Regions from separate parts of the Agarivorans sp. 1_MG-2023 genome, predicted to be linked through region 2. Evidence: predicted binding sites of a transcription regulator. Region 2 holds the regulator's gene; the other holds the start of a gene.

Region 1 (7,427 bases), on a different contig from region 2:
ATACAAACTAGAGGCCGGGCCTTTGTTAATTTCTACAGCACTTAAGGTATCAATCTCATAGGAGTTTGGTCCCTTGTTCATTACGTCGCCGCCTGGGTTGTAGGCTGTTGGTTGCTCAATACCGTCAACCATCAGTTTGATACGGCTACCATCAAGGCCCCGAATGTTAAACCCGCTAGTGCCGTATCTACCTTGGCCTGTTGTGGTAACGCCTGGCTCATAACGTACTACATCGTTTAAATCGTTAGCCATTTGCTTCTCTAGTTGCTCTGAGCTAACAGAACTTACGCTAGATGAAACATCTTTAAGATTTTGCTCAGTACGGGTTGCCGACACGACCACTTCATCAAACATGGTGCTGTTGGAATTAGCCATGGCGACTGGGCTTAAGCTGAGTATTATTGCGTTGGCAATGAGTGTGCGATTGAGTGTTTTCATAAAAACCAGGCTTTGTCCTTATCCTGTAAAGTGTAATTAAAGCGCACTATACATAATACGAATGAGAATTAAAATCATTTGCATTTAATTATAGTTTTATGAATAGGAACTTTGGCTATTTACAGAAAACCACATTGCAATAGTGGTTTAGCGGCCGATTGGGCAATAAATGGTTTTATTAAATGTGTTTAAAGGTGATGGGTTAACTCGTCAATCGCATTGATAGCAATTGTGCTACTTTAAATCTGAGTAGTATTGAGTTGTTAGTGACGTTAAGGAGTGTTTATTTGTTGCTTGGCGGCGCATTGGCGTTTAAACCCAAATAAGGAAGTAAAGTGGTGAACAATAAAAATAGTCTAAGCATACTAATGATTGGCTTAGTGGTTTTACTGCTGAGTGGCTGTAAATCAGTTGGAGTGGGCTCTGGCTTTGAAGAGCGCTTAGTGAGTGTGATAGAAATGCCAACTCGTAGCCTAAGTTTTACTGATGCAGTTGTGTGTTTAGACAGTGCTCAACAAGGAAAGCGTGGGGTACGTTTTTTACAAGGTGAGTATGCGCTGGAAGCAGAAGATGATGATTACTGGTATTTCCATGCCCCGTCAGTGATTGAAATGGGCGTATTGGAAGGCGGCAATGTAGTGGCGGGGAAACGCATGGCGGGAGGGCTAATGTTAGCTAAAAATCCGCAAGCTACGGTTGCTGCGGGCGCTTATCTGGACAGTGAGGCCGAGCGTAAAATTATGGTGTTGAAAATAGGCCGAGATTTTTTAGATTTAAAAGGTAATAAGTGGCTGCTAAGTAATTCTACTGAGTAAATAGCGGGACCGCTAATATCAGCATTCAACGGAGCAACATACTTTCGAGATTGCTCCGCTAATGCAGCCTCAGCTTATAACAGTGGCACAGACAATAAGGTATCGTGAGCGGTGATAAACAGTGTTTTTTCATCCGCTGAAAGGGTGCAATTGGCGGTTAACCTACCGGTGCGAATTTTTGCTAGTACCTCTCCTTTAGGGCTAAACAGCCACACGCCACCAGGGCCAGAAGCAAAAATATTACCACTTGAATGCACTACCATGCCATCTGGCAGGCCTTGCTCTCCTTCTACACCAATCAGCGCTTTAGCGTTATAGAACATACGCTTATTTTCAATGCTTCCATCAGCGTTAAGATCGTAGGCTAACCAGCGAGGGTGGGCATCATCAGACACCGCAACATATAAAGTCGTTTCGTCTAAGGACAATGCAATACCGTTTGGAAAATTCACGCTCTTATCCAATAGGCTTACTTCACCATCGCTGCTTAAGCGGTAAATACCTTGGTAGTCAATCTCCTTACGTTGATCATCCATACCGGCATTTAAGCCGTAAGGTGGATCGGTAAAATACAAACTACCGTCACTATGGTAAACCGCGTCATTAGGGCTATTTAGGCGCTTTTTTTGATAGTGGCTGGCCAAAGTAATAAATTCGCTTTTTGGTGATGTAAGAGGAGCATCCATTATCGCTACTCGGCGATCCCCCTGCTGCAGGAGGACGAGTTGGCCATCATCGTTAAGCAATAAACCATTAGCGCCCTGACCATAATCACCCTCATATAAACCGCTCGCACCAGACTGCGCCAAATAAACAGAAGTCCCCTGATTCGGCTGGTATTTTATTACCGTGTTGTTGGGGATATCAGAAAACAGTAAATAGTTTTGTTCGGCAATCCAAACAGGGCCTTCTGTCCAGCGATACCCTTTTCCTCGAATACTAATTTTGGCATCTTCGGCGAGGTAACTAAGTGCTTGTTGATTGATGATCTCTATCGAGCCGGTTGTTTCTAATGCATCTTCAAGTTGAGTATTTTGCTGAGTTGTAGCGCAAGCGCTGACGGTGAGAGTAGCGGCGAGAATAAACGCAGTTCGCATGTTTAGTCCTTTAATCACAGTGAATATCGTTGTTTTTCTACAGGTTATCCAATTATTTAAATTGGTTGTCCATTTTGTAGCCGAGAGTTAAATATATCAAGCTGTAATGTTATTTTACTTTTATTAATGAGGCGTTAATTGATTCTATTTGGTTGAACAATTTTTAAGAAGATAGCGTTAAACGTGCTGAAGATGGGAGGAGGCTTGGTTAAGCGGATGCTCTAAGCGAGTTAAGTAGTTGCTTAGAGCAGTGTCAGTTACCGTTAAGTTAAGCTTTTCTGTTTCGCTTTACTCGACTGAACACTAACAATACCAATCCTAAGCTGACTAGCCACCATGTGTTTGGTTCAGGCACTGTCACTGGCGACAATGAACGTCCAGTGATGGTTTGCAGCTGCAAGCTCGCGCTGTGATTGTCGGTTTCGAAATTACGGCCAAAAAATTGAATAGACGTAATTTTGTCGGCTTCGCTTTCTGCAAATAGGTTCACATAGCCGTATGGTTCGCGTTTGTTGCCGCTTACGCTGGTTGGACTACCGTAATGTTCGGGTTCTAATACTGCCGCATCTAAAATTTGGTTAGTAACAAAACTTAAGCTTTCAGATTGAGTAGTAATACTGAGTTGATTCCCGCTATCTCCTGCGCTCCACCAAAATCCAAAGTATCCCATGGCTTGGTTAAAATCTAAGGTCACTGAACTTTTATTGGGAATAAATAAGTACTTACCTTCACCATAAGCGCCACCATACACACCGAAGTTAACCACTTTTGCAGTACCTTTATCGACGGAGTAATCGCCAAAATCGGTTTGATGACCGTTGTTCAGGCCAATTTTAGCTAAGCTGTCAAAGGTTTCGGTTTGCAAGGTCCCGCCCACCTGCGAGCTCTGAATCCCTGGTGCTTCAATAGTATAAATAATACCTGCGTGGCTGGAGAAGCTAAGCACTGCGGCAATAACAACAAAGCCGATAGTTAACTGGTTTAGTTTGCGACTTTTTGCTGATTTCATGGTGTACCTCGGTAGCTTACTAATGGCCTAAATAGGTCTTGTTGAGTAAGTTATATCCAGTTTCGTGCCATGTTTTTTATCTCTAAATTATTCAGTGTGTTAGAAGGTGTACATGAGCTTTCTAAGCGGAGGCATTAGCAGCATTTGCACTTTGCAAAAGGGCGTTTTTAAAGGTCGTTTTTAAAGGGGGGAGCTGGGAGGTAGAATGAACCGCGTCTGATTATTAAGCTAGGCTCTAAATAGTTATGAATGCGACACTTAACCGATAAGTATCGCGATGAATTTATTGAACCGCTTTAAGTGACAAAGTGAGTGAGAAGGTCGCTACAATGTCGTCACCACTAATGCTTGGGCAAGTGGCATCGATAGTAACAGCTTGGTTTACACGTTCGCCACTGGCCATGGTTTTCTCAAGCATTTGATCAATCAGTAAACCGTCGGTGCAGGTAAAAATCACATCGGCTTCAGGGCGTTTTAAAAATTTCCCCTCTACTGCTTTAAAAGCCAAAGACACCTTTTTGCCATGTTGTTCAGCTTTTGCAATGGCTAAAAAGCCACCGGCTACATCTGCTCCCACAGCTAAGGTGCCAAAGTACATGCTGTTTAAGTGATTTTTAGTACGGCGCTTAAGTGGGATCTTTACCACTACTTTTTGTTCGTCCATGGCTAAAATCTTGGGGCGGCAGTACCAAATTAACGGAACCTTAAACATGCCAAACAAGCTGAGCATTAGGTTGGCCTTGCGAATACTGGGAAGCATAACTATTCCTTAGTTAAGAGGTCTTACCAGTAGAGCTTGTTGTTAACAAAAAGTCAACATTTGGTGCTTTTTAGTTTAAAAATCAGACCAACCTGCGCCAACTATAAAGTGAACGGTAGTGTCTTCTGGGCCGCGAGCGACATCAATACCCGTGCGTAAGTTAAAACGTCTTGCCATTAAGTAACGAAAGCCAATGCCTTTGGCATAGCGGTTGGGGGTATCTCCTAAGTGTTGATCAGCATTAAAGGCTTGGCCTAGACCGCCAAATACTACCCCAGACCAGCGCGCATCAAAGTCGTAGCGCAGCTCTCCCTGTAAGGTTGCCATGCGCTCTCCTTGATAGCGCATGGCTGGAATACCGCGCATTTCAATAAAGGGCAGGGCATAATACGGTGTATCACCATGGGCACTCGATGCCGAAAGCCTCGCTGAACCTTGAAATTTGCCACCTAAATAGCTAAAGCCAGAAAACTCGCCAGAGGCAATCGCGTAGTCTTTATCTCCACCAAAGTAATCGGCATGCTTGGCGTAACTCACGTTGCCATATAAGCCTTGGTTGGGGCTAAAAGAGTTGTCGCGTGTATCATAGTTAAGCAATAAGGCTAAGCCGCCATCTTTCATGCTTAACTGTGGTTTTAAGTAATCAGGTAAGTCACCGATAGAGAATTCACTATCACTGTCTAAATACGAGTATTTTGCACCCGCAAACCAAGGGCTATCACCTAAACGAAAACGGATTTGTTGAAGTAAATAAGTGCCTTTAAGGTTCACTCTAATCGGTATATCGCCAATAATCCCATCACTCGGTAAGCGAAAACTGTCGATATTGGCATCGACTCCAGCGATAGCGCCAATGTAACGAATAGTGTCTTGTTTCCAAATACCCATGTGAAAAGCGCCAGCGCCGCGTGTGCCGTTCTCTGTGGCTAAGCCAAGTAAACCTGAAACGCTGGGGGTTAGTTTGAGGGGGGCATTGGGATCTTCATCTTCAACGAGATTGTTTTGGCGCTCTTCATTCTCATGGAAAAATGCCAAAACCAAGCCGCCACCGTAACCCACTGCGGGGTCGGTAATAATGATAGGTACCGGTAAAAAGCCCACAGCATTGTCCATTAACCATTGGCTGGCATCCATTCTTCCGTCGGTGGGATCAACAAACTGCTCGAAAAAATCGGCGTGAGCGTTGCCCATTGAGAACAACAAGGGGACTGAGCTAAGTATTGCGGGTAGGCGCATATTTCATTCCTTGAAATAGTGAGCGTTTCACTGAAAACAGTTAGGTAGAGTGTAGCGAGATGAAAGCTAAAGCGATAGCGTAAATTAATGCTAGGGTTTGCAGGCCTGAAACGAAAAAAGCCTGCATAAATGCAGGCTTTTTAAAGGTGGTGCCCGGAGGCGGAATCGAACCACCGACACGAGGATTTTCAATCCTCTGCTCTACCGACTGAGCTATCCGGGCGACGGGCGCTATTAAACGAATTTTACCGGTTTAAGTCAACCGAAAATGGTAAAAAAAATGAAATAATCGGGCATCGGCTAAATGCCGTACAACAACTGCTAAAAGATTAAACAAAAAGGCGGCCTAGGCCGCCTTTGTTTAGTTTGGATACGTAAGTGATGGGTAATCACTGCTCTCTTAGCGGACATTGGGTAAATGCCTTTTAGAGTGGGCTTAACATGCTGAGTGAGCGTGTTAGTCACAAGCAAGCGGGTAAGCTTGCTGTTGTTCCCTTGTATTTTTCACTGTGATTAGTGTAATTAAATATAGGGGGCGAGTGTTTGCTAAGATTGTTGGTATACAACCTTATTGAGCAACAACTGTTGTTTATTTTCCGATAATGAGGTGAAATAAACCTCAAGTTTAATGGAAGTTAATGATGAGGTGTTAAATGCGCTTAGATCGCACCGACAAAAAGATTTTGGACCTGATGCAAAAAAACGGTCGGATTAGTAATCTTGAATTGGCGGAGCAAATAGGTTTATCACCTTCGCCTTGTTCAAGGCGAGTAAAAGCCCTTGAAGATGCTGGGCTTATAGCCAAGCATGTTACTCTGCTCAATGAAAAGAAACTTAATTTAAACCTTACTGCCTATATTCATATCTCTATGGATAGGCATACACCAGAGCGCTTCGAAAATTTTCAAAAGATCATCAGCGCTTACGAAGAAGTGATGGAGTGTGTATTGGTTACCGGCACTGATGCAGATTATCAGCTAAAAGTTGTGGTGCCGGATATGGATCATTACCAAGCCTTTTTACTGGGTAAACTGACTCGTATAGACGGAGTAACAGGGGTGCGTTCAAGCTTTGTATTACAGCAAGTCTTAAACAATACCGCATTGCCTTTATCGCACATAAAATAAAAGCGCCATAAGCGCTTTTATATTTTTGTTTAGCTTAGCCTTGTTGGCGTTTTAGAAAGGCTTGGCGGCAGCCATCATAGTTGGCGATGAGAATATCGCTCTCAGCTTTTTCATAAGGCAGTAAGCTGCCTAGTACCATGCGTTTTTGACCCGTGCCAATGGTTTCGCCCGCTTCACTAATCACAAACTTAAGTATAGCAACACCGCGTTTACCATTAGGGATAAACTCACCGCCAGCAAATTCAAGCTGAGGGGAACAAGTGGGTAAGCGTTCAAAATGTAAACTCATGTTCTCGTATATGACTAAAGGGCGTTTACGGTTGAGCATTAGACCTTGTTCTTCCAGTAGAGGCACCAGAATATGCGGGAAATTTTGGCCAGAAAAGCGCACGTAATCTTTAATTAAGTCACCAATAATGGCTTGGTCTTTTAAGTTGTCCCCGCTGCGGGTGAGCTGTAGGTATTCTTTATCGTTCTGGTCGACGAGCTGACAAGCATTTTGTTGTTGCTTGATGCTTAGTGGAACACCATCTGTCACCATCCCTGCAAAGGTAAACTGCATATCTTGGTTAAGACCTAGTTCACTTAGCATAACTGAAAACAATAAGTCGCCCGGCACACAAAAGCGTGACGAGTCTGCATCGTGAATGGCGTTGAAGTCGTTCGCGACTCCTTTGGCGAAGTCACAGGCTTGTTGTCGACTAAAAACAAACTGTTGATCTTCACGGCTAAAATATTGGCTTAAATTCATATTCGATTCACTTGCTTAACTCGGCGACCGGCGATTTTAGCAAAATTTACTCATAGGGTGGTCATATCAGTATAAAAGTTTTTTTTTATTTTTTTCATCGCTGAATATTCTGCACCAATTTTTAGCACTTTTAGTAAGCAGTTCTTTTCATTCATTTAATTAAATTTATCCACAAGGAGATAAAATTATAAATT
Region 2 (7,427 bases):
ATCTAAGCCTGTCAGTGGCCGCAACTCTTCTTGCCAATGAGGGTTAGGCAGAAATCTAGCATCAAACATATAGTCAGCATCATTAGGCACGCCGTTTTTAAAGCCAAATGATTCAAACACTAAAATTAACTGTTGTTGCTGATCGCCAGTTACTCTAGAGCGAATTAAGCCACTTAGCTCATGCACTGATAAGCGTGAAGTATCGATGCGTAAATCAGCATTTCGAGATAACGGTGCCAGCAGCTCGGTTTCCGATTCAATCGCTTCAGCCAGAGACAAATTGGTTTGACTCAGCGGGTGAACTCGCCGAGTTTCGCTGTAACGGCGGATCAGCGCCTCGTCTTTAGCATCTAAAAAAATGCTTAACAGATTCACATCAGGGCCGGCGTTGCGAATAATTTGGCCTATCGGCGAAGGTTCGTCTGGAAGGTTTCGAATATCGATACTTATTGCTACTTTAGAGTAAGTATTTTTTAAGTTATCGATAAGAGATTGCCATAACACAACCGGGAGGTTGTCTACACAATAGTAGCCCAGATCTTCTAGTACTCTCAAGGCGACGGTTTTTCCTGAACCAGAACGCCCACTCACGATAATGAGTTCCATGACTATCCCTAACGGTGATTAGAGTATTAGGCTACCATGATGTCGTATAATTCGTCATCACTTTGTGCACAACGAAGTTGTTTGCATACTTGCTTATCGTTAAGTTTTTCAGCTACTTGAGATAAGGTGTTGAGGTGTTGTTTACACTGATCTTCTGGTACCAGTAAGGCAAAAACCAAATCAACAGGTTTATTGTCAATGGCGTCAAAAGCAATTGGAGGATCACAACGTAAAAAAACAGCGGTTGTTTGATGCTGTTTATCAATGCGGCCATGAGGTATTGCCACGCCTTGCCCGATACCGGTGCTGCCCATTTTTTCTCTATTCAACAAACTCTCAAATATACATTGAGCTGTCGTATCCAGTTGACCAGCGGCTAGTTCACTAATGATTTCTAAGGCGCGTTTTTTTGAAGAGCATTGGACTGCACTTTGAGTGCAATCCAAGCTTAGTACTTTATCTATTTGCATGGAGGTGACTAATGTTTGTTAAGTTTTTCTTTATGTTTGATAACTTGGCGGTCAAGTTTGTCGATGAGGCCATCAATGGCGGCATACATATCTGAATGTTCAGCGGTAGCGAATAATTCACCGCCATTTAAATGTAAGGTGGCTTCTGCGATTTGATTGAGCTTCTCGACGTTGAGGATGACATGAACATTGTTTATCTGGTCAAATCGTCGAGTGAGCTTGGCAAACTTGTTATGGACATATTCTTTTAAAGACTCAGTAATATCAACGTGGTGTCCGGTAAGATTAATTTGCATAAATATAGTCCCCTTGATTGGCCTTAAAGTAGGCTCTTACGTTGGTTAGAAGGTGGTATCGCTAAAGACTCACGATATTTTGCAATCGTACGCCTTGCCACCTTGATCCCCTGATCTGCCAAAATATCAGCAATCTTACTATCGCTGAGAGGTTTACTGGTATTTTCGGCAGCAACCAGTTTCTTAATTAATGCACGAATAGCGGTAGATGAACATTCACCGCCGCCATCGGTAGCCACATGGCTAGAGAAGAAATATTTAAGTTCGAAAATGCCGCGAGGTGTATGCATGAATTTTTGAGTTGTCACTCGCGAAATTGTTGATTCGTGCATTTCTACTGCTTCGGCTACATCGTTCAGCACCATTGGCTTCATTGCTTCTTCACCGTATTCGAAGAAGGCTTGTTGGTGGTGAACGATACAGTTAGAGACTTTGAGTAAGGTTTCGTTGCGGCTTTCAATACTCTTAATAAACCACTTGGCTTCTTGTAAGTGGCTACGGATAAACTGAGTATCGGTGGCATTAGACGTTTTACTTAAGGATGCATAGTGAGAGTTTACTCTTAGCTTCGGCATCGCATCGGGGTTTAGCTCTACCACCCAGCGACCTTGACGCTTCACTACGGAAACATCGGGAATAACGTATTGGGCTTGGTTTGGCTCAACAGCGTTACCCGGGCGTGGCTCTAAGGTGTGAATCAAACGCATCACTTCGCGCAGCTGGTCTTCTTTTAATTTGGTCTTTCGAGCCAATAAGCGAAAATCTCGATTGGCTAATACATCGATATGGTTAGACACCACATCTTTGGCTTCATTTAGCCATGGTGTTTCTGGGGAAAAACGACTTAATTGAATTAACAAGCATTCTTGTAGCGAGCGCGCGGCAATGCCTACGGGGTCGAAATGCTGAATCCGTTTTAGTACTGCTTCAATTTCGTCAAGCTCTACATCTAAGTCGTTATTGTCACTAGAATTGAGGCCATCTAATAACTGTTCACAATCTTGTGTGAGGTAACCTGATTCATCTACTGCATCAATAATGGCTAAAGCAATGGCTTGGTCTACTTCGCTGAAAGGAGTAAGGCGCATTTGCCACAGCATGTGATCTTGTAAGGAATCAACGGTTTCGCCTTGGAATAACATATCATTGTCGTCACCACCGCTACTGCCGCTCGATGAGCTAGCTGGCGCGGAACTGGCGCTATAAATATCGTCCCAAGTGGAGTCTACGGGCAGGTCATCAGAAACAGTTTCTTGGTTAATGGCATCGCCAGCTTCCATTTGGCTGCTGTCTACGTCGGCGCTAGATTCGGCTTCTGTAGATTTTTCATTGGCTGACTTAGCGTCTGTTGCGTCACTATCATTCGAATGTGACTCATCCGCCTCAAGCAGAGGGTTACTTTCCAGAGCCTCTTGAATTTCTTGCTGTAAATCCAGGGTTGAAAGCTGGAGTAAGCGTATGGCCTGTTGTAACTGGGGGGTCATGGTTAACTGCTGACCAAGACGCAACTGCAAAGATGCTTTCATTAACTACCGCTATCCCTTCTTTTTATATTATTTTCTAAGCTGCACTTTAACTATAGCTTGAATTGTTCACCGAGATAAACTCGTTTCACGTGCTCGTTTTCAAGTATTTCTTGTGGCTTACCTGAGGCTATCAATTCACCCTGACTAACGATATAGGCATGCTCACAAACATCGAGAGTTTCCCTTACATTGTGGTCGGTAATTAATACACCTAGACCGCGATCACGCAGGTGTTCAATGATTTTTTTAATATCAATAACGGAAATAGGATCTACCCCAGCGAAGGGTTCGTCAAGCAAAATAAACTTAGGGGCTGCGGCTAAGGCGCGGGCAATTTCTACCCGGCGACGCTCTCCGCCTGACAGGCTCATACCAAGATTTTTGCGAATATGGCCAATGTGAAACTCTTCTAGCAAATCGTCCAATGCGCCAATCTGCTGCTCTTTGTCCAAATCCTTACGGGTTTCTAATACCGCCAGAATATTTTTTTCTACCGATAAACGGCGAAAGATAGAGGCCTCTTGCGGGAGATAACCAATGCCTTTTCGTGCACGAGTATGCATAGCGGTGCTAGACAGATCATCGTCATCGATAAGTATTCGGCCTTGGTCTCGCGGCACTAGACCAACCACCATGTAGAAGGTAGTGGTTTTACCGGCGCCGTTTGGCCCTAGTAAACCAACAATTTTCCCGGTTTCTACATTTAAACTGACGTTCTTTACTACCTTGCGACCTTTGTAGCTTTTGGCAAGGTTCTCAGCGATTAAGGTACTCATGATTACTCATTGTCCTCGGGGGAGAGTTCTTCTAATTGCTGAGGCAGGAAGATAGTGGTTACGCGATTATTTTCATCGCCTTGAGCAACCATCTCTTGTTTATTAATGCTGTATTTAATCATTTGGCCTTTTACTAAGCTCTCTTCTTGCTTGAGCTGAGCATTGTTGGTTAAGGTGAGGGTCTGCGTTTTTAAATCGTAACGCACCTCGTTGGCCTCTGCTTCAATCGGCTTGCCGCTGTCTAGTAGTTGGTAAAAAGTTGCCGGTTCGCCTTTGGCGATCATCACCTCGCTGCCTTTTTCTTCACTACCTATTACGCTGAGTTCTTCGGCGTGCATTTTTATTGAACCTTGAGTCACCACTACATTATTGTAGAAAGTGACGCGGTTTTCTTTGATGTTGACCTGCTGGCGGTCGGCATCAACAATAATTTGTTTGTTGAAGTCGTCTTCAAGTGCTTGAGAACCCCAAGAAAGCATAAACAAGCTAGCCGCTAGCGCTAACTTACTCTTGTGGGTTGTGGTAAACCGCTTCGATATCATCTAATAAAGTCACTATTTCGTTAGCTAGATCACCGTCCATGCCAACACCATACAGTTCGTACGATGGGCCATACACGGTAACAGGTTGATCGCTGCTCATGGTTTCGCTTTGCAGATCGATTTCCAAACTTTCGGTAATTATGTCGCGAACATACTCGCCACGACTTAAGTTTTTAATCACTACATTGTCATTTAAGGTGACAGTTTGTTGCTGCTGTACTGTAGCGTGATCAGCCACAATTTGCCATACAGGTTGACGAGGATCTGGGTAAACCAAAATCTTTGGTTGAGTAAATTCTGTGTGCTTAAGTTGTTCAAAAAACTCCATTTGTTCGGCGTAGATACGGTAACGTGGGCTGCCGTTTTCGCCAAAGCTGACGCTATAGAGTTTCTCTGCAACAAAGTTGGGCTTGCTGGCTTCGCGTTGAGCGCTTTGTTGTTTAGGATCTGAGGGGCTTAATTGCCACAACACCAAGGCGAGAACGAACAGGCTCGCAAAAAACAGCGTAACGCGATTCATACACTCATACCTTGAGCATATTCTAGCTGATCTTTGGCTTGCAGTATCAGATCACAAAGCTCGCGTACTGCGCCAAAACCACCTGGGGTAATGGTAACTAAGTTAGCATCTTGTTTACACAGCGGGTGGGCGTCATGTACTGCAACACCTAAGCCACACGCGCGCATTACCGGTGTATCAACCACATCGTCGCCAATGTATGCCACTTTGTCAGCTGACAGGTTGAGTTGTTCGAGCATTTGTTGGTAGGCCACCATCTTGTTTTGTTGGCCTTGGTAAATGCGGCTTACACCTAAAGCCTGCATGCGTTTTTCTACGATAGTAGATTGGCGGCCGGTAATAATGGCCACTTCTACACCAATGTTTAACAAGGCTTTAATGCCAAAGCCATCGTGAGTATGAAAGGCTTTTAGCTCTTCACCATCGTTGCCAAGGTAAATCCGGCCATCGGAAAACACTCCATCAACATCGCAAATAAGCAATTTGATGTTTTTAGCACGGGTAAAGTTTTGCGAGCTTACCGAGCCATAAGGCGTGTTAATCGTCATTAATATACTCCAGCCTGCAGCAGGGTATGCATGTTAAAGGCCCCCACTACGGTCTGTTGGTTTAATACAAACAAGCCGTTAATTGATTTGGCTTTCATCAGCTTTAAGGCGTCAAAGGCTAACCAAGAGTCTTCAATGACTTTGGGGTTTTTAGTCATTACTTGGCCAATTGGTGTGTCATGTATATCGATGCGTTGATCAAGTATTCGACGTAAGTCGCCGTCGGTAAAAATACCCACCAATTGCTGCTTAGCATCAACAATTCCCACCATACCTAAACCTTTGGCAGTAATTTCGAACAATGCTTCACGAATAGTTTGTTCGACTGTTACTAGAGGGATTTGTTCCCCGCTTAGCATTAAGTCACTCACACTTAACAATAATTTTTTACCTAAAGTGCCGCCAGGATGAGATAGCGCAAAATCATCGGCAGTAAACCCACGGGCTTCTAATAGTGCTACCGCCAACGCGTCGCCCATTACCAAGGTTGCTGTAGAGCTTGCGGTAGGCGCTAACCCTAATGGGCAGGCTTCACGAGGTACTGAGATACATAAATGGTAGTTGGCAAGCTTGGCCATAGACGAGTTGGGGTTGCTGGTCATCGCAATAGAACGAACACCAATTCGGTTAAATACAGGGTAGAGCGAGAGTATCTCTTCTGATTCGCCGGAATTAGACAAGGCTAATACAATGTCTTCGGCAGCAATCATGCCTAAATCACCGTGGCAGGCTTCGCCAGGGTGAACAAAAAATGCGGCGGTGCCGGTAGAGGCTAAAGTAGCGGCGATTTTATTGGCAATGTGGCCTGATTTACCCATACCAGTAAGAATCACCTTACCTTTACAAGCTAAAAGCATTTCGCAGGCGGCGGCAAATTCTTGATCAATATATTGATGGAGATTTTCAATAGCTAAGCTTTCAATCTCAAGGACTTGCTTGGCTGAAGCAATGTAATCAAACGACACTCATTTCCCCTTAGTTTCTTAAATCAGTAATAACAGCTGCTTAGGCTAGAAATAATAGCAGTTGATAGCCTATGAAGCCGCTTAACAATAAGCCGCCTTCCCAACGAGTGATTTTGCGGCTTTTACCAAAGCCCATCGCCATGATGAACAACAGTACAGTAACACCCATCATCACATAAAAATCGCGGCCAGCAGCGTTGGCGTCAATTGCCCCTGGCGCTATGAACGCCGGGACAGCCAGTACTGCTAGAATGTTAAACAGATTAGAGCCGATAATATTGCCCAGAACTAGGTCATCCTCTTTCTTGATGACACCGGCTACACAGGCTGCTAGCTCTGGCAAGCTGGTGCCAATGGCAATAATGGTGAGGCCAATCACCAAGTCGCTCATACCAAAGTAACGAGCAATCTCCGAGGCAGAACCCACTAATAAATCAGCACTGAGTGGAAGCACAACCATACCCACCGCTAGCCAAAGCAATGCTTTGCTAGTTGGTACATCGTTAGGTACTTCTGATTCAGCTTCCTCGATCATTGGGTCAACGTTGGCGCCTTTGCGCTGGCGCAATGAGTTGATAATTAAGTAGGCCATTAACGCTACAAACAGAGTGAGTAACACAAACCCTTCTTGGTAACCTAGGTGTTTATCATGAAGCACCCAGCCGGCAACTGCGGTGGCTACTAATACCATAGGTAGCTCTCTAAACAGGGTAGAGGAGGATACTATTAGCGGCTTAAGCAAGGCGGTGATGCCTAGTACCAGAGTAATGTTGGTAATATTAGAGCCAATTACGTTGCCCACGGCGGTATTCATTTTGCCTTCTAGGGCGGCAGTGGCTGACACCATAACCTCTGGTGCAGAAGAACCTAAAGCCACAATAGTTAAGCCGATGATCATTGGTGGTAAACCAAAATTATTAGCAATGGCGGCTGCACCATAAACAAAGCGGTCGGCACTCCACACCAACAGTGCGAGGCCCAATACCAATAATAAACATTCAACTAACATGTGAATCCTTCAGTTATAAAACATCAACGATGCAAAAAAATCGGAGCATTGTCGGCATTTTCCCTGCAAAAGGGAAGAGTTTAGCCTTGAGTGTCATCAATTATCTCAATAATATGTCTGCCTTGGCCAATCAAGATTGCTCACGGAGTGGCGGATAGTTTGATTGAAG

What was found. The regulator sigma-54, encoded in region 2, starts transcription at its own class of promoters, with help from an activator protein. The targets are predictions, from matches to a motif close to GTTGGCACGNNNNTNGNNT.
Region 1: Q4592_RS04415 (PEP-CTERM sorting domain-containing protein) is a predicted target of sigma-54. The motif match lies at 3,413-3,431, and genes of this name have one in related genera.

Annotation. Positions count from the first base shown of each region.
Region 1 covers NZ_JAUOSJ010000003.1:12,384-19,810, forward strand. The annotation lists gene Q4592_RS04400 (TonB-dependent hemoglobin/transferrin/lactoferrin family receptor) at 1-438, opposite strand, end outside; gene Q4592_RS04405 (hypothetical protein) at 777-1,253, shown strand; gene Q4592_RS04410 (SMP-30/gluconolactonase/LRE family protein) at 1,328-2,350, opposite strand; gene Q4592_RS04415 (PEP-CTERM sorting domain-containing protein) at 2,619-3,359, opposite strand; gene Q4592_RS04420 (PaaI family thioesterase) at 3,643-4,119, opposite strand; gene Q4592_RS04425 (glyceraldehyde-3-phosphate dehydrogenase) at 4,195-5,355, opposite strand; tRNA gene Q4592_RS04430 (tRNA-Phe) at 5,503-5,578, opposite strand; gene Q4592_RS04435 (Lrp/AsnC family transcriptional regulator) at 6,009-6,482, shown strand; gene Q4592_RS04440 (DUF3581 family protein) at 6,517-7,233, opposite strand.
Region 2 covers NZ_JAUOSJ010000008.1:170,777-178,203, reverse strand. The annotation lists gene rapZ (RNase adapter RapZ) at 1-606, opposite strand, end outside; gene ptsN (PTS IIA-like nitrogen regulatory protein PtsN) at 633-1,076, opposite strand; gene hpf (ribosome hibernation promoting factor) at 1,085-1,372, opposite strand; gene Q4592_RS13585 (RNA polymerase factor sigma-54) at 1,396-2,898, opposite strand; gene lptB (LPS export ABC transporter ATP-binding protein) at 2,949-3,674, opposite strand; gene lptA (lipopolysaccharide transport periplasmic protein LptA) at 3,677-4,153, opposite strand; gene lptC (LPS export ABC transporter periplasmic protein LptC) at 4,179-4,736, opposite strand; gene kdsC (3-deoxy-manno-octulosonate-8-phosphatase KdsC) at 4,733-5,284, opposite strand; gene Q4592_RS13560 (KpsF/GutQ family sugar-phosphate isomerase) at 5,284-6,249, opposite strand; gene Q4592_RS13555 (calcium/sodium antiporter) at 6,290-7,258, opposite strand; gene Q4592_RS13550 (ATP-binding cassette domain-containing protein) at 7,406-7,427, shown strand, end outside.